DNA from 3 places in the Planomonospora sp. ID91781 genome. Region 1 is predicted to be linked to each of the others. Evidence: predicted binding sites of a transcription regulator. Region 1 holds the regulator's gene; each other region holds the start of a gene.
What was found. Region 1 encodes LexA, which represses DNA repair genes until DNA is damaged. Its sites were predicted from a motif close to TCGAACANNTGTTCGA; they were not measured.
Positions count from the first base shown of each region.

Region 2: ruvC (crossover junction endodeoxyribonuclease RuvC) is a predicted target of LexA. The motif match lies at 7,803-7,818, and genes of this name have one in related genera.
Region 3: recA (recombinase RecA) is a predicted target of LexA. The motif match lies at 5,920-5,935, and genes of this name have one in related genera.

Region 1 covers NZ_JABTEY010000002.1:2,133,463-2,143,914, forward strand. The annotation lists gene HS048_RS28645 (vitamin B12-dependent ribonucleotide reductase) at 1-2,355, opposite strand, end outside; gene nrdR (transcriptional regulator NrdR) at 2,450-2,911, opposite strand; gene HS048_RS28655 (hypothetical protein) at 3,518-3,655, opposite strand; gene lexA (transcriptional repressor LexA) at 4,158-4,868, shown strand; gene HS048_RS28665 (aminotransferase class I/II-fold pyridoxal phosphate-dependent enzyme) at 4,991-6,154, shown strand; gene leuS (leucine--tRNA ligase) at 6,386-8,854, opposite strand; gene HS048_RS28675 (hypothetical protein) at 9,489-10,452, shown strand, end outside.
Region 2 covers NZ_JABTEY010000002.1:1,314,497-1,324,948, forward strand. The annotation lists gene HS048_RS25190 (bifunctional (p)ppGpp synthetase/guanosine-3',5'-bis(diphosphate) 3'-pyrophosphohydrolase) at 1-1,052, opposite strand, end outside; gene HS048_RS25195 (adenine phosphoribosyltransferase) at 1,290-1,808, opposite strand; gene secF (protein translocase subunit SecF) at 1,931-2,959, opposite strand; gene secD (protein translocase subunit SecD) at 2,959-4,719, opposite strand; gene yajC (preprotein translocase subunit YajC) at 4,807-5,175, opposite strand; gene ruvB (Holliday junction branch migration DNA helicase RuvB) at 5,529-6,548, opposite strand; gene ruvA (Holliday junction branch migration protein RuvA) at 6,565-7,185, opposite strand; gene ruvC (crossover junction endodeoxyribonuclease RuvC) at 7,182-7,769, opposite strand; gene HS048_RS25230 (cation:proton antiporter) at 7,973-9,301, opposite strand; gene HS048_RS25235 (YebC/PmpR family DNA-binding transcriptional regulator) at 9,359-10,111, opposite strand; gene pdxT (pyridoxal 5'-phosphate synthase glutaminase subunit PdxT) at 10,115-10,452, opposite strand, start outside.
Region 3 covers NZ_JABTEY010000001.1:2,774,318-2,784,769, reverse strand. The annotation lists gene HS048_RS12645 (GntR family transcriptional regulator) at 1-325, shown strand, start outside; gene HS048_RS12640 (ATP-binding cassette domain-containing protein) at 322-1,242, shown strand; gene HS048_RS12635 (hypothetical protein) at 1,239-1,946, shown strand; gene rny (ribonuclease Y) at 2,015-3,634, opposite strand; gene recX (recombination regulator RecX) at 3,913-4,647, opposite strand; gene recA (recombinase RecA) at 4,713-5,810, opposite strand; gene HS048_RS12615 (DUF3046 domain-containing protein) at 6,234-6,428, opposite strand; gene HS048_RS12610 (VOC family protein) at 6,521-7,009, opposite strand; gene HS048_RS12605 (aspartate aminotransferase family protein) at 7,248-8,585, opposite strand; gene HS048_RS12600 (ATP-dependent helicase) at 8,718-10,452, shown strand, end outside.

The DNA of each region.
Region 1 (10,452 bases):
GGCGTCCATGACGCCCGCGAGGGTCGAGCCCTGCTTGGACATCTTCAGGAAGACCTCGCCGAGGCCGTCGTCGGGGTAGCACGAGGCGGTCATGTAGCCCTTGGCCCCGGCCACGGTGAAACGGGTCGTGGTGCTGGGACGCTGGTTGGGCATCCGGCGGCGGGTCGGGCGGCTGATCTCCACCACCTTGACCTGCGGCTCGGCGGGACCCTCCGCCTTGTCCGCCTTCTCCTCGGCCTTCTTGCCCGAGGCGGAGAGCGGCTGGCCGACCTTGCAGTTGTCGCGGTAGACGGCCAGGGCCTTCAGGCCGAGCTTCCAGCCCTCGAGGTAGACCTGCTCGATGTCCTCGACGGTCGCGGACTCGGGCAGGTTGACGGTCTTGCTGATCGCCCCGGACAGGAACGGCTGGGTGGCGGCCATCATCCGGACGTGGCCCATCGGGGCGATGGCCCGCTCGCCCATGGCGCAGTCGAACACCTCGTAGTGCTCGGGCCGCAGGCCCGGCGCGTCGACGACGTGACCGTGCTCGGCGATGAACTCGACGATCGCCTCGATCTGCTCGCCGGGGTAGCCGAGCTTGTCCAGCGCCCGCGGGATCGTCTGGTTGACGATCTGCATGGAGCCGCCGCCGACGAGCTTCTTGAACTTGACCAGCGCCAGGTCCGGCTCGATGCCGGTGGTGTCGCAGTCCATCATCAGGCCGATGGTGCCGGTGGGCGCCAGCAGGGAGGCCTGAGCGTTGCGGTAACCGTTGCGCTCGCCGAGCTTGAGGCACTCGGTCCACTGCCGGGTGGCCTCGGCGTGGATGGCGCCGTCCACGGCGTCCAGCGTGCGCAGCTCGTCGTTGGCCGCCGAGTGCTTGCGCATGACGCGCTTGTGCGCGTCGGCGTTGCGGGCGTAGCCGTCGTACGGTCCCACGACCGCGGCCAGCTCGGCGCTGCGGCGGTAGGAGGCGCCGGTCATCAGGGAGGTGATGGCGGCGGCGACGGCGCGGCCGCCGTCGGAGTCGTAGGCGTGGCCGGTGGCCATGAGCAGCGCGCCCAGGTTGGCGTAGCCGATGCCGAGCTGGCGGTAGGCGCGCGTGGTCTCGCCGATCTTCTCGGTCGGGAAGTCGGCGAAGCAGATCGAGACGTCCATCGCGGTGATGATCAACTCGGTGATCTTCACGAAGTTCTGGATGTCGAAGGAGCCGTCGTCCTGGAGGAACTTCAGCAGGTTGATGCTGGCCAGGTTGCAGGAGGAGTTGTCCAGGTGGACGTACTCCGAGCACGGGTTCGAGGCGGTGATGCGGCCCGTCTCCGGGCAGGTGTGCCAGTCGTTGATCGTGTCGTCGTACTGCACGCCGGGGTCGGCGCACTCCCAGGCGGCGGTCGCCATCTTGCGGAACAGGTCGCGGGCGTCGACCTCCTCGATGACCTCTCCGCTGAGGCGGGCGCGCAGGCCGAACCGCTCGCCCTTCTCCACCGCGCGCATGAACTCGTCGGAGACGCGCACGGAGTTGTTGGCGTTCTGGTACTGGACGGAGACGATGTCCTTGCCGCCCAGGTCCATGTCGTAGCCGGCGTCGCGCAGCGCGCGGATCTTGTCCTCCTCGCGCGCCTTGGTCTCGATGAACTCCTCGATGTCGGGGTGGTCGACGTCGAGGACGACCATCTTGGCCGCCCGGCGGGTGGCGCCGCCGGACTTGATGGTGCCGGCGGAGGCGTCCGCGCCGCGCATGAAGGAGACCGGGCCGCTGGCCGTGCCGCCGCTGGAGAGCAGCTCCTTGGAGGAGCGGATCCGGGAGAGGTTCACGCCGGAGCCCGAACCGCCCTTGAAGATCACGCCCTCTTCCTTGTACCAGTCGAGGATGGACTCCATCTGGTCGTCCACGGCCAGGATGAAGCAGGCGCTGACCTGCTGCGGCGAGGCGGTGCCGACGTTGAACCAGACCGGCGAGTTGAAGCTGAAGACCTGGTTGACCAGGGCGTGCTTGAGCTCGTGGTCGAAGATCTCGGCGTCCTCGTCGGTGGCGAAGTAGCCCTCCTCGACGCCGGTCCTGGTGTAGACCCCCACCACGCGGTCGACGAGCTGCTTGAGGCTCCACTCGCGCTGCGGGGTGCCGACGGCGCCCCGGAAGTACTTGGTGGTGACGATGTTGGCCGCGTTGACCGACCAGGAGGCGGGGAACTCCACGCCGCGCTGCTCGAAGTTGACCGAGCCGTCGCGCCAGTTGGTCATGACGACGTCGCGGCGCTCCCAGGCCACCTCGTCGTACGGGTGCACGCCGGGCGTGGTGAAGATGCGCTTCATCTTCAGCCCCTTGCGCGGGCGCTTACCCCCGCGCGCCGCCGTGCCGCTGACCGTCTCCGTCATGACTTTCCCCCTTCCGGGACTCCGAACGGAGCCCGCGAGTCGGACCACATCGATGCGCCGCCTCATGTCCCCCGGCGCCCGGGGATCGAATTCTTCAGTCCTGCGGGGCGGAGCGGTCCGCCCGCAGCTGCCTGATCTCGGCCTCGAAGTCGGCCAGCGTCTCGAACCCCCGGTAGACGGAGGCGAAGCGGAGGTAGGCGACCTCGTCCAGCTCGCGGAGCGGACCCAGGATCGCCAGCCCGACCTCGTGGGCGGGGATCTCGGCGGATCCGGTCGCCCGGATGCTCTCCTCGACCCGCTGGCCCAGCTGCGCCAGGGAGTCCTCGCTGACGGGCCGTCCCTGGCACGCCCGCCGGACCCCGGCGATCACCTTCTCCCGGAAGAACGGCTCCGTCACCCCGCTGCGCTTGCTCACCATCAGCAGGACCGTCTCCTGCGTGGTGAACCTGCGCCCGCACTGCGGGCACGTGCGCCTGCGGCGGATGGCCCCGCCGTCCTCCGTGGAGCGGCTGTCGATGACCCGCGTGTCAGGATGACGGCAGAACGGACAGTGCACGTGCGTCGCCTCCCTGACCGGCTCACCTGCCCCACACGCCCCGTGTCATGCCATGCGGAATGCCCGCACCCGTTCACCCGCGAAGGTGAAGTGCGGTAACAGAAACACAACTTATGGTGAAACGGGGCGGGTGGTGCCACAAGATGTTGTGGTGCAACCGTAGAAGTGCGCGACGATGAACGCAAGTTGATCGGAGTGTCCCGAGTGAAGGCGCTGATCAGGGGTGCCACCCGGGCGTGTCGCCGCCGCCCCGCCCTCCGGGCCGCCCGCCCGGGCACACCGGAGTCCCGCACGCGCAGCGACCGGCCGGGCACGGCCCGGCACGGATCCGGCGCACGGCGCCACGGGCGGGACACGGCCCGGCGTGCTCCCGTACCAGGTCACGGAGCGGGTGCGGTCCACCACCGGATCTCCGCCGCGCGGGCCCGCGGACGGGCGCGGCCGGACACCTGACCCGCACCAGGTCGCGGAGCGGGTGCGGTCCACCACCGGATCTCCGCTGCGCGGACCCGGGAAGCCCCGCCTCCCCTGCACGGACCCGCGGGAGCCCCGCGGCCTCCGTCCCCTCCGAGCAGGGATGAGGTCCGCGGTCGGCTGGACAGGGATCTAGACGGGGACGAGGTGCGCGATCGCCCAGAGGACGACGAGTGCGGCCAGGAGCAGCGCGGCCACGGCCGCGCCCCTGCCCCGGCGGGTGAGCCGGAGAGGCCTCGCGGCGGGGCGGCGGACCCCTCTGCGCGCCACCGCCGCCGCCTCCGGTCCGGATCCGGGCCTCCGGCGCGCCCGGCCGCCCGAGGCCGGCCGCGGTCGCCCCCCGCCCGTCGAGGTCGGCCGCGGACGGCCTTCACCCGCACTCCCAGGTCGCCCCTCACCCGCCGCCCGCGAGCGCGACCGGCCGCCGTCCGCCGCCCGGAGATGCGCCCTGCCGCCCTCGATCAGCCGCAGCTGCGGCCGGGGCTGCCCCGACGCCCGTCCCGCGGTCTGCCCCGACGCCCGCCCCCGCCGGGACCGCCCCGTCCGCGTGGTCGCCTCCATGGCCCTCCCATCGCCCCGGCCTGGCCGAACACAGGTCGAAGAAAGATCGGTGTATCGAACACGGTGTCGATCGAACTCCCGTACGATGTTGTACACCACGCCGTCGCCGATTTCGAGGAAGACTCGAACAATTGTTTGAAGATGATCTTCGACGGCGGTACGGTCGCTGTGTGCGACATGAGGAATACAGACCGGGAGGCGAGGAGATCGCATGAGCGAGCACAAAGAGAACGGCGCGGCCGTCAGTGACCTGGCGGTGCGCAGGCGTGACTCCCTCGGCCTCACCCCCAGGCAGCGCAGGATCCTCGAGGTCATCCGTGATTCGGTGCAGCAGCGGGGATACCCCCCGTCGATGCGCGAGATCGGCGAGGCGGTGCAGCTCACCAGCACCTCCAGTGTCTCCCACCAGCTGACGGCGTTGCAGCGCAAGGGTTATCTGCGGCGCGACCCGCACCGCCCCCGGGCGCTTGAGGTCCGTCTGCCCGGCGAGCCCGTGCTCTGGGTGGACCCCGACGCGGGCACCGACGAGGCGCCCGTCAACCGTCCGACGGCCTCCTACGTCCCCCTGGTCGGCCGGATCGCCGCCGGTGGCCCCATCCTCGCCGAGGAGAGCATCGAGGACGTCTTCGCCCTGCCCAAGCAGCTCGTCGGCGAGGGCACGCTCTTCCTGCTCCAGGTGGCCGGGGACTCGATGATCGACGCTGCCATCGCCAACGGCGACTGGGTCGTCGTGCGCCAGCAGCCGGTCGCCGACAGCGGCGACATCGTCGCGGCGATGATCGACGGCGAGGCCACGGTCAAGACCTTCAAGCGCAAGGACGGCCACGTCTGGCTGGTCCCGCACAACCCCAACTACGACCCGATCCCGGGCGACGAGGCGACCGTCCTCGGCAAGGTCGTGGCAGTCCTCCGCAAGCTCTGAGTCACAGGCTCCGCCCGGTGAAGGCCGTGTGGCCGCACGGCCGGGGCCGCCGGGCCCGTCCGGCCCGCGCATCCCGGGCCTCGATCTCCGCGTCGCTCACCGCCCCGGCCTAGGCTGGGGCGGTGAGCGACATATCCGGTCTGAACGATCTGACGTTGGAAAGCCTGATCACCCGTGACGGGGCGAAGTGGTCCCTCGCCGAGCCCGGGGTGATCCCCGCCTGGGTCGCGGACATGGACTTCCCGGTCGCCCCCGCCGTACGGGAGGCCCTGGCCCGCCGGGTCCACGGCGACCTCGGCTACCCCGCCTGGCTCGACCAGCTCGGAGACGGCCCGCTGGCGGAGGTCTTCGCCGTGCGGATGGAGCAGCGGCACGGCTGGCGCGCCGACCCGGCGCACGTGCGCTCCTTCACCGACATCAACCAGGCCCTCCAGGTCGTCCTGCACGTCGCCACCCGGCCCGGCGACGCGGTGGCGCTGCACGTCCCGACCTACCCGCCCTTCCTGGAGACGCTCGCCGAGATGGGCCGGCCGCTGCTCCCGATCCCGATGGAGCCCGCGGGCGACTCCTGGGGCTTCGATGCCGACGCCCTGGCCGCCCGCCTCGCCGAGGGCCGCTGCCGGGTGCTGCTGCTGGTCAACCCGCAGAACCCGACCGGGCGCTCGTTCACCCGCGAGGAGCTGACGGTCCTCGCCGAGCTGGCCGAACGCCACGATCTGCTCGTCGTCTCCGACGAGATCCACGCCGACCTGACCCACGCCCCGTCCGCGCACGTCCCCTTCGCCACCCTGCTGCCGGAGCGGACCGTCACGCTGACCTCCGCCACCAAGGCGTTCAACCTGGGCGGCATCCGCTGCTCCGTGGCGCACTTCGGGCCGCCCGCCCTGCGCGCCGCCATGGCCGCCCAGCCCAGGCACATGTACGGCGCGGCGCACGTGTTCGGGGTCGACGCGACCGTCGCGGCCTGGACGCACGGGGACGGCTGGCTCCAGGAGGTCAGGGCGGTGCTCGCCCGCAACCGGAGCCTGGTCGCGGGAGGGCTTCCCGAGGGCGTGCGCTATCGGGTTCCCGATGCCACCTACCTGGCGTGGCTGGACTTCACGGAGCTGGCCCTGGGCGAGGACCCCGCCGGGTTCCTGAAGCGCGAGGCACGGGTGATGCTCAGCCAGGGGCCGCCGTTCGGTCCCGGCGGCGAGGGCTTCGCCCGGCTGAACTTCGCCACCTCGGGCCCGGTCCTCTCGGAGATCCTGGACCGGATCTCCCAGGCCGTGAAGTCCCGGTCGTGACGCCGACCGGCCGCTGACCGCGCCTCGGTCGTGCCGGGGACCCCTGCGCCGGGCCCGCCGGGGCAAGGACGTCGTGGGACCGGGCCGCTCCGGGACAGCGGTCCGGATGCCGCCCCGGGCGGGCATCCGCGAGGCGGGCGGCGCCGGGGCCTCGGCAGTGAGCGCCGGAGCGATGCGAGCACCGCGAGAAGGGGGCGGGCTCCCCTCGGGGACCCGCCCCTCCGGTCACCGTCAGGGGACGATGTTGACCAGTTTCGGCGCGCGGACGATGACCTTGCGCGGCGCACCGGACAGGAAGCCCTGCACCTTCTCCGAGGCCAGGGCCAGGGCCCGCAGGTCGTCCTCGGAGATCTCCGGGGAGACCTCCAGCCGGTCGCGGACCTTCCCCGCGACCTGCACGACGCAGGTGACGGACTCCTCGACCAGCAGGCCGGCCTCGGCGACCGGCCAGCCCGCCCGGGCGACCGAGGCCTGGTGGCCCAGGCGCTCCCAGCCCTCCTCGGCGGTGTACGGGGCGACCAGCGACAGCATGACGGCCAGCGCCTCGGCGGCCTCCCGGACCGCCGGGTCGGCGGCGCCGGGGCCGGAGTCGATGGCCTTGCGGGCCGCGCTCGTCAGCTCCATCATGCGGGCCACCGCGACGTTGAAGCGGTGGGTCTCGACCAGCTTGGTGACCTCGTCGACGGTCCGGTGCACGATCCTGCGCAGTTCCAGGTCGCCGGTGGTGAAGTCCGCGCCCGGGGCGGAGGCCGCGCCGGCGTCGGTCATCACCCGGAAGGCGCGGGCCAGGAACTTCTGCGACGCGGCGGGCGAGACGTCGGCCCAGTCGATGTCGTCCTCGGGCGGACCGGCGAAGATCATGGTCAGCCGGACGGCGTCCACGCCGAAGGCGTCGATCTGCTGGCCCAGGTCCACTCCGTTGCCCAGCGACTTGGACATCGCCTTGCCCTGGTTGATCACCTGGCCCTGGTTGAGCAGGCGGGTGAAGGGCTCGGTGAAGTCGACCATGCCCATGTCGTGCAGGACCTTGGTGAAGAACCGGGAGTACAGCAGGTGCAGGATCGCGTGCTCCACCCCGCCGACGTACTGGTCGATCGGGCCCCACTGGCGGACCTTCTCCACGTCGAACGGGCCGCCCTCGTAGTCCGGGTCCACGTAGCGCAGGTAGTACCACGAGGAGTCGACGAAGGTGTCCATCGTGTCGGTGTCCCGCCGGGCGGGGCCGCCGCACTTGGGACAGGCCACCTCGACCCAGTCCGCGGCCGAGGCCAGCGGGGAGACGCCCTTGGGCGCCAGGGCCTCGCCGCGCAGGTCGGGCAGGGTGACCGGGAGCTGCTCGTCCGGGACGGGGACCTCGCCGCAGTCGACGCAGTGGATGATCGGGATCGGGCAGCCCCAGAAGCGCTGGCGGGACAGCAGCCAGTCGCGCAGCCGGAAGTTGACCGTGGCCTTGCCCGTGCCCCGCTCGCTGAGGATCTCGATGATCCTGCGGATCGCGGAGGTCTTGTCCAGGCCGTCCAGGGGGCCGGAGTTGACCATCTCGCCGTCGCCGGAGGTCGCCACCCCCGTCTCCCCGGGGTCGGCCATGCCCGTGTGGACCACCACCCGGACCGGCAGGTCGAAGGCGCGGGCGAAGTCCAGGTCGCGCTGGTCGTGCGCGGGCACGGCCATGATGGCGCCGTGGCCGTAGTCGGACAGCACGTAGTCGGCCGCCCAGACCGGCATGCGCTCGCCGTTCACCGGGTTGATCGCGTAGCGGCCCAGGAAGACGCCGGTCTTCTCCTTGTCGGTGGAGAGCCGGTCGATGTCCGACAGCTTGGCCACCTCGGCCCGGTAGGCCTCGAAGGCCGCCCGCTGCCCGTCGGAGACGATCTCCTCGGCCAGCGGGGCGTCCGGGGCGACCACGAAGAAGGTCGCGCCGTACAGGGTGTCGGGACGGGTGGTGTAGACGGTGACCGGCTCGTCGCGGCCCTCGATCACGAAGTCGACGTCGGCGCCCTCGGAGCGGCCGATCCAGTTGCGCTGCATGCTCAGCACGCGCTCGGGCCAGCCGCCCTCCAGCTGCGTCATGTCCTCCAGCAGCCGGTCGGCGTATTCAGTGATCTTGAAGTACCACTGGGTCAGCTCGCGGCGGACCACCTCGGCGCCGCAGCGCTCGCACCTGCCGCCGACGACCTGCTCGTTGGCCAGCACCGTCTGGTCGTTCGGGCACCAGTTGACCAGACCGCCCTTGCGGTAGGCCAGCCCGCGCTCGAAGAAGCGCAGGAACAGCCACTGGGTCCACCGGTAGTAGGAGGCGTCGCTGGTGTGCAGCCGGGTCGACCAGTCGAAGGAGACCCCGTAGCGCTTGAACGAGGCGGCCTGGGTCTCGATGTTGGCGTAGGTCCACTCTGCGGGGTGGGCGTTGCGCTTGATCGCGGCGTTCTCCGCGGGCAGGCCGAAGGAGTCCCAGCCGACGGGGTGCAGGACGTTGTAGCCCTTCTGGACCCAGTAGCGCGCGACGACGTCGCCGATGCCGAACGCCTCGGCGTGGCCCATGTGCAGGTCACCGGAGGGGTAGGAGAACATGTCGAGCATGTAGCGCTTCTCGCGGGTGTCGGCGGGGTCGCCGGAGGCCCGGAAGGGGTCCAGCTCCTCCCACCGCCGTCCCCACTTGACCTGCAGGGCCTGCGGGTCGTAGTGCTGCTCTTCGCGTCGCATGTCGGCTCGCTCGCTCACGTTTCTTCCCTCGGTGTACGTCTGCGCAGATGATCTGGACCCATCCGGCCCCAATAGAAAAACCCTCCGCTCACGCGAAGGGCAGCCGCATCGGTGAGGCGTGGAGCGCACCCCGTCGATCCTGCGCCTGTCGCGGCGGGCCGTACGGCCTCGCGCGGCGAGATCTGCGGGGCGCCCCCTAGCGCCGGGAGAGCCGATGCGGCCTGGTAAGCAGCAGGGCCGCGGCACGCATAGTGCAAGCCTAGCGCAGTTCGCAATCCTCCTTCATGACCGGGAACGACGTGCCCGATCACGGCAAAACCAAGACACCGGAACCACCAGGTCAGCACAATGGGGACGGCCACGCATCCGGGGTGATCGAGACACTATGGGGATAGATCCGTTGTGACCTCGCCCGTCCCGGCCGTTTACCCTTTTCACCGTGGCGCACTCAGCAGAGCCGGGGCAGGGCCCGGATCCCATGGAGGCGGGCCTGCCTCTGCAGGACCCTCCAACCGATCCCACCGGCCTCCAGTTCAGGGAAGCGTTCCCCCGTTTTCCTGCGAATCCCCCTGCCCCGCATGAGACCATGCCCAATACCCATAATTCGGGCACCCGTGCGGGAGGTAAGGAATCCATGGCCTCGGATCATTCCAGCCGGCCTCAGCAGTCTCCGGCATGGCAGGAAGCACCCGAGACCCCGTCGGCGCGGGCGGACGACCCGCCCGGCACCGGTCCCCGGCTCCCGCTCCCCCAGGACGGGCCGCCCGGAGGCGCCGCCCGGCCGGCCCCGGTCCCCGGCAACCGCTCGTGGCAGCAGATGTTCGGCACGGACGCCTCCGCCCCTCAGGACGGCGTCCGGCAGTCCGCCCCGTCCCGCGAGGACGCCGTCGCGCGCCCGTCCGCCCCGGCCCCCGCGGAGAACGGCGGGTGGGGCGTGCCCTCCTCCGAGCGGCCGGGCTCCGCCTTCACCCCGGCCTGGGCCGACTCCCGGTCCGACCCGACGCCTCCGCACGGCACGGACTCCCGGCCCGGCTGGAACCCTCCCTCCGCAGGACCCGGCCCGTCCCCTGCCGCCGACCCCTTCGCCCGGCCCGACCCGTTCGCCTCCGCCGACCCCTTCGCCCGGCCTGACCCGTTCGCCTCCGCCGACCCCTTCGCCCGGCCTGACCCGTTCGCCTCCGCCGACCCCTTCGCCCGGACCGCCGCTTTCGGCGCGCCGGCCGGTGGTTCCGCTCCCGTGGGCGATCCGGTCCGGCCCGGCCAGACCGGACCGGGCGGGCACCCGGATCAGCCGCGACCCGGCGACCCTGGGCAGATCACGCAGCCCGGGCAGCTCCCGCAGCCGGGAGGACCCGGGCAGCGACCGGGAGGGCCCGGCCAGGCGGGGCACGCGGGCCAGACGGGGCAGAACGGGCAGGGCCCCGCGCAGGACCGGGCGGGCGGGCACCTGAGCCGGGACCCCTCCGATCCGAACCGGCCGTTCGTCACCGCCGGTCAGATCAGCGGGCCGAAGACCCCGCCGCCGGAGCGGCAGCAGGAGCTGTGGAACACCGTCTTCGGCGACAACTACCAGGCCATGGGCGAGGAGGAGGACCTCG
Region 2 (10,452 bases), 820 kb from region 1:
CCCGCGGGCCCGGAGGAGTTCATCTCCTCCTTGTACTTCCAGTGCGCGGCGACGCCGTACTCGGAGCGGTGGTGCATGGCGTGCGTGCGGATCTGCAGCTCCACCGGCTTGCCCTCGGGACCGATCACCGTGGTGTGCAGCGACTGGTACATGTTGAACTTGGGCATCGCGATGTAGTCCTTGAACCGGCCGGGCACCGGGTTCCACCGCGCGTGGATCGTTCCGAGGGCGGCATAGCAGTCGCGGACCGTGTCCACCAGCACCCGGATGCCGACCAGGTCGTAGATGTCGTCGAAGGCGACGTCGCGCGCGATCATCTTCTGGTAGACCGAGTAGTAGTGCTTGGGCCGGCCCTTGACCACCGCGCGGATCTTCGCCTCCCGCAGGTCGGCGAAGACCTTCTCGATGACCTCCTGCAGGAACAGGTCCCTGCGCGGGGCCCGCTCCGACACCATCCGGGCGATCTCGTCGTAGCGCTTGGGGTAGAGCATGGCGAACGCGAGGTCCTCCAGCTCCCACTTGATGGTGTTCATCCCCAGCCGGTGGGCGAGCGGCGCGAAGATCTCCAGTGTCTCGCGGGACTTCTGCTGCCGCTTGTGCTCCGGCAGGTAGCGCATGGTGCGCATGTTGTGCAGCCGGTCGGCGAGCTTGATGATCAGCACCCGGATGTCGCGGGACATCGCGACGACCATCTTGCGCACGGTCTCGGCCTGGGCGGCGTCACCGAACTTGACCTTGTCGAGCTTGGTCACGCCGTCGACCAGCAGCGCGATGTTGTCGCCGAAGTCGGTGCGGAGCTCGTCCAGGCTGTAGGCGGTGTCCTCGACGGTGTCGTGCAGCAGCGCCGCGCAGAGCGTCTCGTCGTCGGTGCCCAGCTCGGCCAGGATCGTCGCCACGGCCAGCGGGTGGGTGATGTACGGATCGCCGCTCTTGCGCTTCTGATCGCGGTGGTGGTAGGCGGCCACGTCGTAGGCCCGCTCGATCAGCCGCAGGTCCGCCTTCGGATGGGTCGCGCGGACCGTCCGGAACAGCGGTTCAAGAACCGGGTTCATGGCGCCACCCCATTGCCCCCCAAAGCGGGCGAGCCTCCGCCGCACCGCCGGTTTCTCCTCGGTGGCTCCGGACATGGCGGAGCCGGCATCGACTGCCGGGACGGCCATCTCGGAACCGCCTTCGTCGGCGGTCACGTCGGGCACGACCACATCACGGGGCACTCAGACTCCTCACGTTCGAGTCCAGATCCCTCAGTGTATCCAGACCTGCACGGGTACTTCCCCCGGCGGGGTGGATCAGACGACCACGAGGGGGTGCACTTCCACCCCGTCGAGCCGCTCCCGCCCCTTGAGGAAGGCCAGTTCCATCAGTACGGCGACGGCCACGACCTCGGCTCCCGTCCTGCGGACCAGTTCCACCGTCGCGCGCGCCGTGCCCCCGGTGGCGAGCACGTCGTCGACGATGAGGACCCGGTCGCCCGGGGCGAACGCGTCCCGGTGGACCTCGACGACCGCGGAGCCGTACTCCAGATCGTAGGACGCCTCGAAGGTCTCGGCGGGCAGTTTGCCCTTCTTGCGCACCGGAACGAACCCGGCTCGGGCCTTGTAGGCCGCCGGGGCGCCCAGGATGAAGCCCCGCGCCTCGATTCCGACGATCTTGTCCACCTCGTGCAGCCCCGCCAGCTCGTCCGTCACCGCGGCGAACGCCCCGGGGTCGGCGAGCAGCGGGGTGATGTCCTTGAACATCACCCCGGGCTGCGGGTAGTCGGGCACGTCGCGGATCCGGTCCAGGATCAGCCGGCTCAGGTCACTCATGATCCACCCCTGCGGGAAAGACGCCGCCGGCGAAAGGGACGCCGGCGAGAACGAGGAGAAAACGGGGAGAAAACGCCTCCGCCCCCCGCGGACGGGGGGCGGAGGCGCGGTCTCGTACCGGTCTACTTCTTCTTGCGCTTCTCGCCGCCGGAGCCGGTGGCGGCTCCGGCCGGCACCGGCTGGCGCGCGGCCTTGGCGCCGGCCCCCGCGCCCGTGGCGGCGAGCCTGCGGGCGATCGCCTGGTAGCGCGGCTCGCGCTCCTTGAGCGTCACCAGCAGCGGCGTCGCCACGCACAGCGAGGAGTAGGTGCCGACGATCATGCCGACGAACAGCGCCAGCGACAGGTCCTTGAGCGTGCCCGCGCCGAACAGCGTGGTGCCGATGAACAGGATGGCCGCCACCGGCAGGATCGCCACCAGGGTGGTGTTCAGCGAGCGGATCAGCGTGTGGTTCAGCGCGTCGTTGGCGGCCTGCGTGTAGGTGACCTTCGAGGTCGTGCCGAGCTTGGCGGTGACCTCCTTGATCATGTCGAACACGACGACCGCGTCGTAGAGCGAGTAGCCGAGGATCGTCAGGAAGCCCAGCAGGGTCGCCGGGGTGACCTCGAACTGGGACCACGCGTAGACGCCCGCAGTGATCACCAGGTCGTGGAGCAGCGCCACGATGGCGGCCAGCGCCATCTTCCACTCGAAGGCCATCGTCAGGTACAGGATGATCGCCAGCATGAAGACGATCAGGCCGATGACGGCCTTGTCGGCGACCTGGCCGCCCCACGTGGCGCCGATCACCTGGAGGGTGACGTCGTTCTGGCTGAGACCGAAGTCACCGGCGACGGTCTTCTGGAGCTCGGTCACCTGCTCGGCGGGGAGGCTCTCGGTGGTGACCCGCCAGCCGCTGTTGGTCTGCTGGACGATGGGGTGCACCCCGGCGTCGCCGAAGGTCTCGCGGACCTGTTCGATGCTCGCCGTCGGCGCCTTGAAGGAGAACACCGACCCGCCCTTGAACTCCACGCCCAGTTTCAGGCCGTTGATGACCAGGCCGGCGATGGAGATGATCAGCAGGACGGCGGACAGGCCGTACCAGAGCTTCTGCTTGCCGACGAAGTCGACGTTGATCTCGCCCCGGTACAGGCGGCTTACGAGGCCGGCCATCATGCCTCCTGCGGAACGGTGGTGGAGCCGGCGGACGGTCCGATGCTCATGCGCTCGGCGTCCAGGCCGGAGAGCGGGTGGCCCTTGGCGAAGAACTTGAGGCGCGCCAGCATGGCGACGAACGGCTTGGTGAACATGAACACCACGACGATGTCGATGAGGGTGGTCAGGCCCATCGCGAACGCGAACCCGGCCACGCCGCCGACCGCCAGGAAGTACAGCACCACGGCGGCGATGAACATGACGGCGTCGGCGATCAGGATCGTGCGCCGGGCGCGGACCCAGGCGACCTCGACGGCCGAGCGCAGGCTGCGCCGGCCCTCCTTCATCTCGTCGCGGATCCGTTCGAAGTAGACGATGAACGAGTCCGCGGTGATGCCGATCGAGACGATCAGGCCGATGATGTGCGGGAGCGAGAGGCGGAAGCCCGCGAAGTGGCCGAGCAGCACCACCGACTGGTAGGTCAGCACCGACGCGACCACGAGGCTCAGCACCGAGACGGCGCCCAGTCCGCGGTAGTAGATCATCGAGTAGACCACCACGAGGCCGAGGCCGATCGCGCCGGCGATGAGGCCGCCGCGCAGCTGGTCGGCGCCGAGGGTGGAGGAGACCTCCTCGATCGAGCTCTTCTCGAACTTCAGCGGCAGCGCGCCGTACTTGAGCTGGTTGGCCAGCTCGGTGGCGGTCACCTGGGTGAAGCTGCCGGAGATCTGCGCGCGGCCGCCGGTGATGGGCTCCTGGATGACCGGCGCGGAGATGACCACGCCGTCCAGGACCATGGCGACCTGGTTGCGCGGGGCCTCGGAGTTGAAGGCGGTGGTGGTGACCTTGGACCACTGGTCCGGCCCCGAGCCCTTGAAGGAGAGCTGGACGAGCCACTCGCCGGTGCTCGGCTCCACGCCCGAGGTGGCGCTGTCGATGGCGGTGCCGGTCACGGCCGCCTTCTCCAGCACGTACTTGGCGCTGCCGTCCTGGTCGCAGGCGACGAACTGCTTGTTCGGGTCGTCCTGGGCGCCCTGGCCCTTGTCCTTCTTGGAGCAGTCGAGCTCCTGGAACTGCTTGAGCACCGCCGGGTCGATGCCGGCGGTGTCGACGCCCGCCAGCGGGTCCTCGGGAGCGGCGCTCCCGCTCGGCGCGGCCGACGGGGCGGCCGACGGGGTCGCCTCGCCCTTCGCGGAGCCGGTCGCCTTGCCGGTCGGCTCGGCCTTCTCCGGCGCGGCCGAGGCGGCGGGGGTGGCGGCCGGGCTCGGGTTGGTCAGCGCCTCCGACAGGCCGCGCCCCGCGGGGGAGCCGCTCGGGCTCGGCTCGGCGGTCACCGACGGCTTCGGCGTGCTCTTGCCCGTGGCCGTGGGCGAGCCCGACGGGGCCGGGGTCGGCGTCGGCGCCTGGGTGGACATCTCACCCGGGGGCTGGGGCGACCCGGCCGCGATCGCCAGCACCTGGCGGAACCTCAGCTCGGCGGTCGTGCCGACCAGCTTGACGACCTCCTCCTGGCCTGCGCCCGGAACGGAGATGACGATGTTGTCGCCGGCGCTGGCCACCTCGGCGTCGGAGATGCCGCTGCCGTTCACCCGGTCGCGGATGATGTTCACGGCCAGATTCAGGCTCTCCTCGGAGGGAGCGCCGCCGTTCGGCGTGATGGGCGACAGCGTCACTGTCGTGCCGCCGGCGAGGTCGAGGCCGTATTCGGGGGTGTACGCCCTGTTGAGGAACATCACCCCGCCCATGGCGAGAATGATCGCCAGAAGCAGCAGGAGCATGCGTCCCGGTCTGCTCTGGCCGCTGGTCGGTCGGGCCACTGGTCGTCAGTTCTTTCGGCTATAGGGGATGTTGGCGGTGAGCTCTGCTCAGGACTTCTTGGGGGTCGAGTCCTGGTTGTCACCCTGCTGCTCGGCGGTCTCCACCACGTCGCCGTCGTCGACCGCGACGTCGTCCTTGACGCCCTCGGCGTCGTCCACCGGGGTCAGCACACGTCCGATGGCGGCCTTGACCCAGCGGGTCTCGACGCCGGGCGCGATCTCCAGGATCACGTCGTCCGCGTCGATGCCCACGACGGTCGCGAACAGACCGGTCGTGGTCATGACCCGCGTCCCCGGCGTCAGGGAGTTCTGCATCTGGACCTGCTCCTGCTGCCGCTTGCGCTGCGGGCGGATGAGCAGGAAGTAGAACACCACGACCATCAGAGCGATCATGATGAGGCTTGAGTAGTCGCCCATGGGGCCGCTCCTCCACTTGAGAATGACCGGCCTGGCGCCGGACGTCCGTATACGGCCACGCCGCTCAGCACGTCAGCCTACACAGCCAGCCAAGCCACGGAGTTTAGGCGAGCTGTTAGAAGCGCGGCAACGAGGTCACGATCCGGTACACGGGGAAGTTCCCGTTTCGAGACCCTTGTCATCGATCCGTGATCAACTCCGTACGGCTCCATCACCGGGAGCGGACGACCTCGCCACTGGAGAACAACGCCGCGGCTCCGCCTGCTCTTCCGCGGGCTCCGCATCCGGCGCGGCCGGGAGCGGCCGCGCCGCGTCCCGCGCGGACGGCACGGCCCGCCCGCGCGGCAGGCGGCTCAGGCTCCGAACGCGTCCGGCGGCGGGATCAGCCCCAGGTGGTGCCAGGCCGCGGCCGTCGCCACCCGGCCGCGGGGGGTGCGGGCCAGCAGGCCCTGCCGTACCAGGAACGGCTCGGCGACCACCTCGACCGTCTCCGGCTCCTCCCCCACCGCGACCGCCAGGGTGGACAGCCCGACCGGGCCCCCGCCGAACCTGCGCAGCAGCACGTCCAGCACCGCCCGGTCCAGCCGGTCGAGTCCTTCGGCGTCGACCTCGTAGAGGTTCAGCGCGGCCGCGGCGACCTCCCGGGTGATCACTCCTTCGGCGCGGACCTCGGCGAAGTCGCGCACCCGGCGCAGCAGCCGGTTGGCGATGCGGGGCGTGCCCCGCGAACGCCCCGCGATCTCGCGCGCCGCGTCCTCCGGCAGCTCCAGTCCGAGCAGCCGCGACGAGCGGTGCAGCACCTGCTCCAGCTCTGCGGCCTCGTAGAAGTCCATGTGCGCGACGAAGCCGAACCGGTCGCGCAGCGGCGCGGGCAGCAGCCCGGCCCGGGTGGTGGCCCCGACCAGGGTGAAGGGCGCGATCTCCAGCGGGATCGCGGTGGCGCCCGGCCCCTTGCCCACCACGATGTCGACCCGGAAGTCCTCCATCGCGAGGTAGAGCATCTCCTCCGCCGGGCGGGCCATCCGGTGGATCTCGTCGATGAACAGGACCTCGCCCTCCGACAGCGTCGAGAGGATCGCCGCCAGGTCGCCCGCCCGCTCCAGCGCCGGTCCGGAGGTGATGCGGAGCGGCACCCCCAGCTCGGTCGCGATGATCATCGAGAGGGTCGTCTTGCCGAGCCCCGGCGAGCCGCTCATCAGCACGTGGTCGGGCGCCCGCCCGCGGCGCAGCGCACTGTGCAGCACCAGCGAGAGCTGCTCGCGCACCCGCGCCTGGCCGATGAACTCGTCCAGCCGCTTGGGCCGCAGCGCGGCCTCGATCAGCCGCTCGTCGCCCTCGGCCTCCGGCGACACCAGATCCCGGTCGGAACTCACGTCGGACCACCCTCGCTCATCGCACACTCAGGGCGCGCAGCGCCGCCTTCAGCAACGCCGCGACCTGGGGGACGCGGCCCGCGGCCACGTCGGCGTCGGCCTGCGGGCTCACCACGGCGACCGCCTCGTCGGCGTCCTTGGCGGAGTATCCCAGCCCGATCAGCCCCGAGTGGACCTGGTCGCGCCAGGCCGGCGCGGCGGCGTGGCCGTTGAGGGCGGCGCTGACGGCCTCCTCCGGGGTGCCCAGCTTGTCCTTGAGGTCGACGATGATCCGCTGGGCGCCCTTGGGGCCCACGCCCGGCACCCGGGTCAGCGCCTTGACGTCGGCCGCGGCCACGGCCACCCTGAGCGCGTTGGGCGTGTGCACCGCCAGCATGGCCAGCGCCACCTTGGGGCCGACGCCGCTCGCGGCCTGCAGCATCTCGAAGACGCCGCGCTCGTCGTCGTCGGCGAAGCCGAACAGCGTGAGGGAGTCCTCGCGGACCACCAGCGAGGTGGCCAGGGCGGCCTCCTCCCCCACCCGCAGCGTCGCGAGCGTGCCCGGGGTGCAGTGCACCAGCACGCCCACGCCGCCGACCTCGACCACGGCCCTGTCATGCGCGAGCGAGGCCACCCGGCCCCGCACCGAGGCGATCACTTCGCGGTTCCTCTCGAGTGTCCGGCGCGGCCCCGGCCGCGGAAATAGGCCGCCGCGGTCGTGCCGGGGCCGGTCTGCGTCCTGGCCAGCGCCTCGGCCAGGCGGCTCTGCGCGCCGCCCCGCCAGACGTGGCAGATGGCGAGGGCGAGGGCGTCGGCGGCGTCGGCGGGCTTGGGCATCGCGTCGAGCCGCAGCAGCCTGGTCACCATGGTGCCGACCTGCTGCTTGCCGGCCGTGCCGCTGCCGGTGATGGCGGCCTTGACCTCCGACGGGGTGTGCAGCGCCACGGGGATGCCCCGCCGCGAGGCGCACAGGATCGCGACGGCCGAGGCCTGCGCCGTGCCCATCACGGTCCGGAGGTTGTGCTGGGCGAAGACCCGCTCCACGGCCACGGCGTCCGGCTCCAGCTCGTCGAGCCACTGCTCGATGCCGGCCTCGACGGCCACCAGGCGGGCGCCGATCTCCTCGTCGGCCGCCGTGCGCACGACCCCGACCTTCACCAGGTTCAGCGGCGCGCCGGGACGCCCCTCCACGGCCCCGAGCCCGCACCGGGTCAGTCCCGGATCGACCCCCATCACCCGCAGCTCGGGCAGACGCACCGACACTCCTCCCACCCGCCGAACACCTGTTCGGTGCCCGACTCTACCGCCTGGCCGCGCCCCGCGCACGGAGCCCGTGGTAAGGGCCCCGCCCCATCGGGGATCCGCGGGCCGGGACCGGCCGCCGCCCCGTTCCCGGGCCGGTCACCACTCCGTTACCGGTCTGCGGGGACCCGGCGCAGGACCGCTCACAGGTGCTGGGCCGCGGCCTCCTTCTCGTCGCCCTCGGCCGCCCTCTCCCGCAGCCGGTCCAGCCGGGCCATCACCGGCGTCGCCGTGACGCCGTGCAGCACCAGCGAGACCAGCACGGTGAAGGCCACCACCGCCCACAGCTCCTCTGCGGGCACGCCGAAGTCGGCGTGCCCGAGCGCGTAGGCGAGGTAGTACAGCGAGCCGATGCCCCGGATGCCGAAGAAAGCGATCACGCCGCCCTCGCGCGGCCCCGCCCGGCCCCGCAGCCCGGCCAGCCAGCCGGTCAGCGGCCGGACCACCAGCAGCAGCGCCAGCCCGGCCACCGCCCCCTGCCAGGTGAGCGCGGACAGGCCCCCGGTCGCGACGAACCCGCCGAGCAGCAGGATCAGCCAGGCGGTGAGCAGCCGCTCGACCTGCTCGATGAACCCGTGCAGGACGCCGTTGTAACCGTGGGTGCGCTCGGCGGCCCTGATCGTGCAGGCGGTCACGAACACCGCGATGAAGCCGTACCCGCCCGCCAGTTCGGTGACGCCGTACGCCAGGAACGTCGCGGCCAGCGCGACGAAGCCGTCCCGGTGCTCGGCCAGCCGCAGGTCCGACACCTTGGCGCGGAAGAACAGGCGGCCGAGCAGCGTGCCGGCCGCCAGACCGCCCGCCGCGCCCACCGCGCCCTTGTAGAGCACGTCGACCAGGACCCACTCGCCGGCCCACCCGGCGCCTCCCCCGGCGAGGGCCAGGGAGATCGCGGCGTAGACGAACGGGAAGGCCAGCCCGTCGTTGAGGCCGGCCTCGGAGGTGAGGGTGAAGCGCACCTCGTCGTCGGCCTTCTCCGAGTCGACCGGCTCGCCGACCTGCACGTCGGAGGCGAGCACCGGGTCGGTCGGCGAGAGCACCGCGCCGAGCAGGAGGGCCGCGGCCCACGGCCAGTCCAGCAGCCCGTGCAGGACCAGCGCGACCGCCGCCACGCTCAGCGGCATCGTCCAGGCCAGCAGCCGCCAGGTGGACCCCCACCTGCGCCACCCGAAGGGCCGGTTGATCGCCAGCCCCGCGCCCATCAGCGAGATGATCACGCAGGTCTCGGTGGTGTGCTCGACGAAGGCCCGGTGCGCCACCGGATCGGGGTCGGGCAGGTCGAGCGGGAGGAGGTAGAGGAGCACCCCGCCCACCAGGCACGCCAGCGGCAGCGAGAAGGGACGCCGCCGGAGCACGCGCGGAAGCACGGCCGCCAGCAGGGCGCCGACGCCCGCCAGTGCGAAGACCAGATCCGAGTTCACCATGGTCCAGCCGGAGTACCCGTACAGCCGGGGGCAAACCTCGCAGAACACAGGAAGAGCGTCGGAAACGGAGAGCGCCCCTCCGGAGAGCGGAGGGGCGCCGGGCGGTCAGGCCTCGAGTTTCTCCATGACCTCGTCGGAGACGTCGAAGTTGGCCCACACGTTCTGCACGTCGTCGCTGTCCTCGAGCGCGTCGATCAGCCGGAAGACCTTGCGCGCGCCCTCCTCGTCCAGCGCGACGTTCATCGTCGGCATGAAGCTCGACTCCGCCGAGTCGTAGTCGATCCCGGCGTCCTGCAGGGCCTTGCGCACCGGGACGAGGTCACCGGCCTCGGAGACGACCTCGTAGCTGTCGCCCAGGTCGTTGACCTCCTCGGCGCCCGCGTCGAGGACCGCCGTCAGCACGTCGTCCTCCGACAGCCCGCCCTTGGGGACGATCACGACGCCCTTGCGGTTGAACATGTAGGACACCGAGCCGGGGTCGGCCAGGGAGCCGCCGTTGCGGGTCAGCGCGACCCTGACCTCGGAGGCGGCGCGGTTGCGGTTGTCGGTGAGGCACTCGATCAGCACCGCGACGCCGCCGGGGGCGTAGCCCTCGTACATGATGGTCTGCCAGTCGGCGCCGCCCGCCTCCAGGCCGCCGCCGCGCTTGCGCGCGCGCTCGATGTTGTCGATCGGGACGGAGCTCTTGCGCGCCTTGGTGATGGCGTCGTACAGCGTCGGGTTGCCGTCCGGGTCGGGACCACCGGTCCGGGCGGCGACCTCGATGTTCTTGATGAGCTTGGCGAACAGCTTGCCCCGCTTGGAGTCAAGCGCGGCCTTCTTGTGCTTCGTCGTCGCCCATTTGGAGTGGCCGGACATCGCCTAGAACTCCCTCACCATTTCAGCAAAGTACGAATGCACGCCGGCGTCCCCGGTCAGCTCCGGATGGAAGGACGTGGCGAGCAGCGGCCCCTGGCGGACCGCGACGATCCTATCCCCAGGTTCGGCCCGGGCCAGCACCTCCACCGAGGAACCGACGGATTCGACCCAGGGCGCGCGGATGAACACCGCGCGCAGCGGGCCGCGGCCGGCGAAGTCGAGGTCGGCCTCGAAGGAGTCGACCTGGCGGCCGAAGGCGTTGCGGCGGACGGTCATGTCGATGCCGCCGAAGGTCTGCTGGCCTGCGGCGCCGTCCTCGATCCGGTCGGCCAGCATGATCA
Region 3 (10,452 bases), on a different contig from region 1:
AGCCGATCGCATCAAGGCGGACGTGCTGAGCGAGGCGCTCAAGGGCGATGAGCAGGTCATGTCCACCAACCAGTACGCCGCCTTCTACCGGATCAACCCGGCCACGGCGGCCAAGGCGTTCCAGCAACTGGTCGAGGAAGGCGTCCTCTACAAGAAACGAGGTATCGGCATGTTCGTCAGCCCGGACGCCCGGGACGCGCTCAGGGCCGAGCGCAGGGAGAACTTCTTCACCGACGTGGTCGACCCGATGGTCGCCCAGGCCAAGACCGTCGGGATCCCGCTCGGCGACGTGATCGAGCGCATCAAGCAGCTGGAGGAGCGATGAGGATCGACGTCGAGGACCTGGTGCTGCGCTACGGCGACGTCACGGCGCTGGACGGGCTGACGCTCAGCCTGGAACCCGGGAAGATCTACGGGCTGCTCGGTCGCAACGGCTCGGGCAAGACGAGCCTGCTCTCGGTGCTGGCCGGCTTCCGCAGGCAGACGGCGGGCGACGTGCGGATCGACGGGCGGCCGGTGTTCGAGAACGGGTCCGTCACCGGCCGGATCAGCCTGATCCGGGACACCGGCGAGACCGTCGACATCGGCAGCGCCGAAGACGCGATCTTCTTCGCCGAGTGGCTCCGCCCGGACTGGGACGGCGATTACGCCCGCTCGCTGCTGGACCTGTTCGGGATCGACCCGAAGAAGAACGTCAAGGAGATGTCCAAAGGGCAGCGCTCGGCGGTGGGCGTGGTGATCGGCCTGGCCGGCCGGGCGCCGCTGACCATGTTCGACGAGTCCTACCTGGGCATGGACGCCCCCTCCCGGCAGGCGTTCTACGACGCGCTGCTCGCCGACTACATCGCCCACCCCCGCACGATCGTCCTCTCCACCCACCTCATCGAGGAGGTGAGCTCGCTCTTCGAGGAAGTCGTGATCATCGACAGGGGCCGGCTGGTCGTGCACGAGGAGAGCCAGGCCCTGCTCTCCAGGGGAACGGCCGTGACCGGGCCCACCGCGCAGGTCGACGCCTTCACCGCCGGGCTGACCGTGCTCGGCGCCAGGCAGCTCGGGCCGACGAAGTCGGCGATGCTCTACGGCGACCTCGACGACGTCCGGCGCGGGGAGGCCGCCGCGGCCGGGCTCGAACTCGGCCCGATCGACATGCAGGACCTGTTCATCCACCTGACCGGAGGCCCCGGAACCTCCAGAGCCGAAGCACCCCCCGCCGCAGAGCTCCGCACCGGAGAGACCCGATGAGATTCCCCACCCGGCTCCTCGCCGCCCACTCCTACTTCGCCCTGCTGCTGTTCGCCGCCTACGTCGCGGTCGTCGCCGTGATCGCGGTCGGCGTCGACGTCTTCGGCACGCTCAACCGGAGCGCGTGGGAGGCCGCCGTCCAGCTGCCCCGGTGGTACGCCCTGTTCGTCGGGGTGGCCCTGATCAGGGAGTACCTGCCGCTCTACCTCGCGCACGGGCAGACGCGCCGCCAGTTCGGTGCGCAGGCCGCCGTCACCATCGCCCTGTTCGCCCCGTTCCTGTCCGCCCTGATCACGGTCGGCTACCTGCTGGAGACCCTGCTCTACGGCCTGGCCGGCCGACCTCAGGTGATCGACCGGGTCCACCTGTTCACCGAGCCGACCCAGGCGCCGCTCGTCTTCGCCGAGTACCTGGTCGAGTTCGTCGCCTGGATCGTGGCCGGCGCCTTCATCGCGGCCGGCTTCTACCGCTGGCAGGGCGGCGGGCTGCTGCTGATCCCGGTCGGCATCGGCCTGTGGATCCTCGTCGAAGGAGCGATCGGCAAGGAGCTGCGGCTGCCCTTCATCGGGGACCGCCTCTCCGGCCTCTCCGCGGACCTGCCCCAGTCGACGGGCCTGGCACTCGGCGTGGGCCTGGGCGTCTTCGTGTTCGGCCTCGCGGCGACCTGGGCGATCATCCGCGACGTGCCGCTGCGCAACCGCTAGCGGGGAGGGGCCCGACCGCCCCTCCCCCACGGTGCTTCTCCGACGGGCGGACCCGGTGGCGCGGGACGTCAGCGGGCGAACTCGGTCGCCCGGGACTCACGGACCACGGTGATGCGGATCTGCCCCGGGTAGGTCAGCTCCTCCTCGATCTGCTTGGCCACGTCCCGGGCGATGACCGACGCCTGGATGTCGTCCACCGCGTCCGGCTTGACCATGACCCGGATCTCCCGGCCCGCCTGCATGGCGAAGACCTTCTCCACGCCCTCGTAGGACTGGGCGATCTCCTCCAGCCGCTCCAGTCGCTTGACGTAGGCCTCCAGCGACTCGCGCCGCGCGCCCGGACGGCCGCCGCTGATCGCGTCGGCGGCCTGCGTCAGGACCGCCTCGACCGTGCGGACCTCGACCTCGTTGTGGTGCGCCTCGATGGCGTGGACGACGTCCTCGTGCTCGCCGTACCGGCGGGCGATCTCCGCGCCGATCAGCGCGTGGCTGCCCTCGACCTCGTGGGTGAGTGCCTTGCCGATGTCGTGCAGCACCGTGCAGCGCTTGAGCAGCATCTGGTCCAGCTTGAGCTCGGCGGCCATGATCCCGGCGATGTGGGCGGACTCGACGAGATGGCCGAGGACGTTCTGCCCGTAGGAGGTGCGGTAGCGCAGCTGGCCGAGCAGGGTGACCAGCTCGGGGTGCATGTCGGTGATGCCGAGCTCCACCAGGGCGTCCTCGCCCGCGCGCACGCACAGCTCCTGCACCTCCGCCCGGCTGCGCTCGTAGGCGTCCTCGATGCGCTGGGGGTGGATGCGCCCGTCCAGCACGAGCTTCTCCAGCGTGAGCCGGGCCGTCTCCCGCCGCACCGGGTCGAAGCAGGACAGCAGCACCGCCTCGGGCGTGTCGTCGATGATCAGATTGACGCCGGTGGTCGACTCGAAGGCGCGGATGTTGCGGCCCTCGCGGCCGATGATGCGGCCCTTCATCTCGTCGCCGGGCAGGTGCAGCACGCTCACCACGGACTCGGCGGTCTGCTCGGTGGCCACCCGCTGCACCGCCAGGGTGACGATCTTGGTGGCGCGCTTCTCGCCCTCCCGGCGCGCCTCGCTCTCGATCTCCCGGACGATCAGCGCGGCCTCGCGCTTGGCCTGGTTCTCGATCTCCATGACCAGCTCGGCCTTCGCCTGCGCGCCGGTCAGCCCGGCCACCCGCTCCAGGACCGCCCTGCGCTCCTCGGCGACCCTGTCGAGCTCCGCCCGGCGGTCGGCCAGCTCGGTCTCCGTCTCGGCGAGCTTGCGGGCCCGCTCGGCCTGGCGTCTGGCCTCCTCGTCGAGCCGCTGCTCCCGCTCCGCCAGGCGGTTCTCCCTGCGCTCCAGGTCGGCGCGGAGCTCCTTGAGCTCGAACTTGAGCACCTTGGTCTCGGCCTCGACCTCCCTGCGCATCTGGGAGGCGCTCTCCTCCGCCGCCTCGGAGCGGCGGAGAATCTCCCCGGCCTCCCGCTCGGCCCGGCTGCGGAGCTCCTCCGCCTCGCGCCGGACCTCCTCCAGCTCGGCGTGGACCTCCTCGAGCTGCTCGGGAGAGGGCCCCGCCGCTCTGCCGAACCCGGCCCCGGTACGGCGGAGCAGCAGGACCAGCAGGGTTATCGTCGCCCCGGCAAGAACCACAAGCGTCCCCGCCAACATGACGACCACAACTGGCTCCATGCGCGCCCCGCCCTCCTCGCTTCAGCCAAGCACACGAGGGGTCACACGCACGGCACGGAGAGCCCAGCGGTACAGCCACCAGGACAGGTATCAACCCAGGACCGGCACCGCGCCGGCTCCTCTCGCCGACACCTCGCCCGCCCGTGCCGTCAAGCTCACACGTCCGTAGTTCACCGTTATGACAATCCGCACTGCGCGGAGTAACTCCTCACTGGAGTCGAGATTAAGCGTCGAAGAGGTAACGGGCAAGCAAAGACCCGCTGGCCCGCGTGTTCTCCTCACGCGAACGGAAGATCCGGATCGTCGGGAACGACCGGATCATCCGCCTCCTCGCTCTCCAGCACCTCCCGGATGACGCGGAAGGCCAGACCGGGGCCGTATCCCTTGCGGGCGAGCATGCCCGCCAGCCGCCGCGTCCGGACGGCGGGCTCCAGCCCCCGGGTGGCGCGAAGCTTGCGCGCCACGAGACGGCGGGCGGTCTCGGCCTCCTGCTCGGGGTCGAGCTGCTCGACCGCCTCCTTGACGGTGTCCTCGTCCACCCCGCGGTGCCGGAGCTCCGAGGCCAGCGCGCGCCGGGCCAGCCCCCGCCCGGTGTGGCGCGAGCTCACCCACGCCGCCGCGAACGCCTCGTCGTCGATGAGGCCGACCTCGGAGAACCTCTCCAGCACGGCCTCGGCCGCGTCCTCGGGGACCTCGCGTTTGCGCAGGGCCTCCGCGAGCTGCGCCCGGGTGCGCGGCGCCATGGTCAGCAGGCGCAGGCAGATCGCCCGCGCCACCGCCTGCGGATCCGCCGGAGGCCCCTGACCCGCCGGAGAGCCCTCGGCGGGGCCGTCGGGGAGGAACCCTCCGCCTTCGTCCCGGACCCCGCTCCCCCCGCCGCCCTCCGGCACGCCGCGCCGCCTCCGGCCGCCGCGCCGGCCCGTCCGGGCGGGACCGGGCTCGGGCCGGTCAGGCCAGGCTCCCCAGTCCCCCGGTCCGGTCTCACCGGCCGGACCGGGGTCAGGTCCCGTCACCGATCGCCTCCAGTGTGGCGGCCCCGGTCTTCAGACCGGGGTCCTTGACCATCCCTCGGCCCGGATCAGGCGTCACCGGGCTTGGCCGCGGCGGCCGCCTTGGAGCCCCGGCCGGAGGCGGCGGGAGCCGCGGGGGCGGCGGGCGGCGGGGTGGCGGGGGCGTCCACCCGCGGGCCGACGCCGAGCTTCTCCTTGATCTTCTTCTCGATCTCGTTCGCCGTGTCGGGGTGGTTGCGCAGGAAGTTGCGGGCGTTCTCCTTGCCCTGACCGAGCTGGTCGCCCTCGTAGGTGTACCAGGCGCCGGACTTGCGGACGAAGCCGTGCTCGACGCCCATGTCGATCAGGCCGCCCTCACGGGAGATGCCGACGCCGTACAGGATGTCGAAGTCGGCCACCCGGAAGGGCGGGGCCATCTTGTTCTTGACGACCTTCACCCGGGTGCGGTTGCCGACCGCCTCGGTGCCGTCCTTCAGCGTCTCGATGCGGCGGATGTCGAGACGGACCGAGGCGTAGAACTTCAGCGCCTTTCCACCGGTCGTGGTCTCGGGCGAGCCGAACATGACGCCGATCTTCTCGCGGAGCTGGTTGATGAAGATCGCGGTGGTGCCGGTGCTGTTGAGCGCGCCGGCGACCTTGCGCAGGGCCTGCGACATCAGGCGGGCCTGGAGGCCGACGTGGCTGTCGCCCATCTCGCCCTCGATCTCGGCCTTCGGCACCAGGGCCGCGACCGAGTCGATGACCAGCAGGTCGACGGCGCCCGAACGGATCAGCATGTCGGCGATCTCCAGCGCCTGCTCACCGGTGTCGGGCTGGGAGACGAGCAGCGCGTCGGTGTCGACGCCCAGCTTCTTGGCGTATTCCGGGTCGAGGGCGTGCTCGGCGTCGATGAACGCGGCGATGCCGCCCGCGCGCTGGGCGTTGGCCACCGCGTGCAGCGCGACGGTGGTCTTACCGGAGGACTCCGGGCCGTAGATCTCGACGATGCGACCGCGCGGGAGCCCGCCGATGCCGAGGGCGACGTCGAGGGAGATGGACCCGGTCGGGATCACTTCGATGGGTGCGCGGGTCTCGTCGCCGAGACGCATGACGGAGCCCTTGCCGAACTGCCGCTCGATCTGAGCGAGCGCGGTCTCGAGCGCCTTCTCGCGGTCGTTAGCTGCCACTGGGAGCCCCCTGGAGGGTTGTGGGTCGGATCGGTGTTGCCAGAAAGCTACGGGGTGCCACCGACATTTTCCGGAGAGCACGCCACTAGGGCTGACCCGTCCAATATAGCCGAACGGCTGTTCGATCGAGGATCAACCGCGTCACCCGTGCCACCGGGTCGCGATCCCCCGCCGCGCGGCCGTCCGCTCCCCCCGGTGACGTTCCCGGGCATCCCGTCAGACCTGTTGCGACCCGGCCGACCTGGGGGAATCCTGGAGGGGAACCGGGCCGGAAGGTGCTCCGCCTGACGGATGCGTTCAGCCGGCGGCGCCCGGCCCGCCTCGGGTCCCTGGCCGCGGAGCCTCCCGGGCGGGGCCCGGTCGGCCGCATGCTCGGAGGCGGTGATCCCGTGCCGCGGGTGCGGACGGGGACGTGCCGTCGCCCTACCGCAGCCGGGAGTCGACGCTCACCACTCCGCAGACCGCGTGCCAGACCTCCTTGGCCGCGATGCCGTCGGCCAGCGCCTGGGTCACCGTCCGGCCGCCCAGCTCCGCGATGACGTAGTCGCGGGCCCACGACTCGGCGTAGGGATCGCCGAAGTGCAGCTTCATCCGGTTCCAGAAATCCGACAGGCGCATCCCTCCAGTATGGGTCCCCGGGGGACGTGACCGGGCTGCGACGGGATCCGCCCTCAGATGATCCGCTCTCGGATCCCTCGGACGATGCGCCCTCAGATGACGTGGGAGCCGTACATCTCGCCGAGGGGGTCGGCGAGCAGCTCCAGGCGCGTCCCGTCGGGGTCGCGGAAGTAGATCGAGGCGCCGCTCTCTATCTGGTGCGGCACGCCCGCGGCCTCCAGCCTGCCCCGCAGCCGCTCCCAGGTCGACGGGTCGACCGAGATCGCGATGTGGTGGAGGCCGCCGAGGACCTCGGCGTAGGGGGCGAGGTCCAGGCCGGGGAAGTCGAAGAAGGCCAGCAGGTTGCCGTTGCCGACGTCGAAGAAGAAGTGGTTGGAACCCCGGTAGTCGCGGTTCTCGAATATCTCGGTGAGGGGGAACTCCAGCAGGTCCTGGTAGAAGGCGATCGTCCGCTCGACGTCGGAGCAGATCAGGGCGAAGTGGTGCAGCCCCCGGGCGCTGCTGGGCGGGCGGTGCGCCCGCAGGTGCTCGGCCCTGATCCGCTCGCGCGCCGTCTCGATGGCCGGATAGTCGATGCTCATCGCCTGACCCATCATCTCCGTGTGCCGGTTGCCCGCGTGCCGTGTCTGAGCTATCTCTCCGTGCCGGGAGTGACTCAACCTTTCCGGACCGTCATGCCACCGTCACTCCCGCCCGTCACTCCGGGCCGTCCCGTCCCGGCGGATCCCGGCCGTCACACCGCGCGGGCCGCCGCCCGTCCGGCCCCGCGCCCGTCCGCCCGTCGCGCCGCAGGCCGTCGCGCCGCAGGCCGTCATTCCGTCACTCCATGGTGGCGACGATCTCCTGCACGATCTCCATGGACGTTCCCGGGTGCAGGAACGCGAACCGGGCGACGGTCTCGCCCTCCCAGCCGGTCGGGGTGACGAAGCCGATCTGCCCGGCCAGCAGCCGCTCGGACCACTCGTGGTAGTCCCGCGCGGTCCACCCGGTCCGGCGGAACAGCACCGCCGACAGCTCCGGTTCGCGGATCAGCTCCAGGTACGGGGTCCCGCCGACCAGCCGCGCGGTCTCGCGGGCCAGGGACAGGCCCTTCTCGACGGCCTCGGTGTAGGCGTCCGTGCCGTTGACGGCCAGGGAGAACCAGAGCGGCAGGCCCCGGGCGCGGCGCGTCAGGTGGTAGGCGTAGTCGGTCGGGTTCCACTCGTCGCCCCCGGTGTGCAGGACGTCGAGGTAGGAGGCGTCCTGGGTGTGCACGGCGCGGGCCAGGCGGGGCTCGCGGTAGAGCAGCGCCGCGCAGTCGAAGGGCGCGAACAGCCACTTGTGCGGGTCCACGACGAAGGAGTCGGCGTGCTCGATCCCGGCGTAGCGGTGGCGGACGGAGGGGGCGAACAGGCCCGCGCCGCCGTACGCGCCGTCCACGTGGAACCAGAGGCCGCGCTCGCGGGCGACCTCGGCGACCCCGGCGAGGTCGTCGATGATCCCGGCGTTGGTGGTGCCGGAGGTGGCGACCACGGCCATCACGTCCGACGGGTCGGGATCGGCGGCCAGAACGGCGCGCAGGGCGTCGCCGGTCAGGCGGTGGTCGAGGGAGGGGACGACGAGGGCGTCCACGTCGATGATGCGCAGGGTGTTGGAGATCGAGGAGTGCGCCTGGTCGCTGACGGCGACGCGCAGGCGTCCTCCGGGACGGGTGCGCCGGGCGGTGTCGCGGGCCACGACGAGGGCGGAGAGGTTGCCCGCCGAGCCGCCGGAGACGAAGCAGCCGCCCGCTCCGGCGGGCATCCCGGCCCGGTCCGCGAGCAGGCGCAGGACCTGGTTCTCCGCGGCGATCGCGCCGGAGGCCTCCAGCCAGGAGATGCCCTGCAGCGAGGCACAGGAGACGACCATGTCGAACAGGAGCGCGGCCTTGGTCGGCGCGGCCGGGATGAAGGACAGGAAGCGCGGGCTGTCGGCGGAGATGACCGCCGGGGCCAGCTGCGTGGCGTAGACGTCCAGGACCTTCTCGGGGTCGGTGCCCGCGGCGGTGATGATCCCGTCCAGCGCCGCGTCGAGCTTGTCCTTGATCCCGGGATGGTCGAGGGGGACGGGATCGAGGGAGAGCCGGTCCCTCATGTAGTCGAAGACCAGGTTCGTCAGGCGCTCGTCGTAGCTGTGCACCCGAGAAGTATGGAGACAAAACAGTTAAAACAACCAATAGCCATTATGGACACCGCAACAGGGGTTTTTCTCCGTCTCGTACGGTTGCCGGGCGGCGCCGGTTCTGTCGGTGCCGCCCGGCAGTATGGAAACGTGACCGGATCAGCGCTCGACCACTTCACCCAGGTGACCAGGGAATGGTTCGCCGGGGCCTTCGCCGCGCCGACCGCCGCCCAGCAGGGGGCGTGGGAGTCGATCGCCCGGGGGGACAACACGCTGGTGGTCGCGCCGACCGGGTCCGGCAAGACCCTGGCCGCGTTCCTGTGGTCCCTCGACCGCCTGGCCGCCGAGCGCACGGCGGGCCCGCGCGCGCAGGCCCCGGCCGATCCGCAGGCCCCGGCGGGCCCTCGGGCCGCGATCGGCGCGGAGACCCCGGCCGCCGCTCGGGACGCCGCAGCCGGGGGGACGGCGGCTGATACGGCCGGGCGGCGGCGCTCCCGGGCGAAGGCCGGTGGCGCGAAGGGCGCGGCGGAGGACGGGGCTCCCCCGCGGTGCCGGGTGCTCTACGTCTCGCCGCTCAAGGCCCTGGCGGTGGACGTCGAGCGCAACCTGCGCGCGCCGCTGGCCGGGCTCGAGCAGACCGCCCGGCGGCTCGGCCTGCCGGTGCCGGAGATCTCGGTGGCGATCCGGTCCGGCGACACCTCCGCCGAGGAGCGCCGCAGGTTCGCGGCCAGGCCCTCCGACATCCTCATCACCACCCCGGAGTCGCTGTTCCTGCTGCTGACGAGCCAGGCCCGCGAGGCGCTGCGCGGTGTGGAGACCGTCATCGTCGACGAGGTCCACGCGGTGGCGGCCACCAAACGCGGCGCGCACCTGGCCCTCAGCCTGGAGCGGCTCGACGCCCTGCTCCGGCGCCCCGCGCAGCGCATCGGCCTGTCGGCCACCGTGCGCCCGGTGAGCGAGGTGGCCGCGTTCCTCGGCGGGCCCCGCCCCGCGACCGTGGTGCAGCCGCCTTCGGAGAAGGTCGTCGAGGTCGAGGTCGTCGTCCCGGTCGAGGACATGACCGAGCTCGACACCGCGCCCCGGCCGGGCGCCGGCGACGACGCGTGGCCGGAGCGGCCGCCGGCCCGGCGGACGATCTGGCCGCACGTCGAGGAGCGGCTCCTCGATCTGATCGGCGGTCACCGTTCGACGATCGTGTTCGCCAACTCCCGCCGGCTCGCCGAACGGCTCTGCGCCCGTCTCAACGAGCTGGCCGCCGAGCGGTCCGCCGCCGGGAGCGACACCTCCCCCGCCCCGGTCTCCACCCCGGCCGAGATGATGGCCCAGGCGGGGGCGGGCGCGGGAGCGCCGCCGGAGATCGTGCGGGCCCACCACGGCTCGGTGTCGAAGGAGGAGCGCGCCCAGATCGAGGAGGCGCTCAAGTCCGGGCGGCTGCCCGCCGTGGTGGCGACCTCCAGCCTGGAACTCGGCATCGACATGGGCTCGGTCGACCTGGTCGCGTGCGTGGAGGCGCCGCCGAGCGTGGCGAGCGGCCTGCAGCGCATCGGCCGGGCCGGGCACCAGGTGGGCGCGGTCTCACGCGGGGTGATCTTCCCCAAATACCGCGGCGACCTGGTCCAGACGGCCGTGGTGGCCGAGCGGATGAAGCGGGGCGAGATCGAGGAGCTGCGCTACCCGCGCAACCCGCTCGACGTGCTCGCCCAGCAGATCGTCGCGATGACCGCGCTGGAGGAGTGGACCGTCGACGAGCTGGAGGCGGTGGTCCGCCGCGCCGCGCCGTACCGGACGCTGCCCCGCAGCGCGCTGGAGGCGACGCTCGACATGCTCGCCGGGCGCTACCCCAGCGAGGAGTTCGCCGAGCTGCGCCCGCGCGTCGTCTGGGACC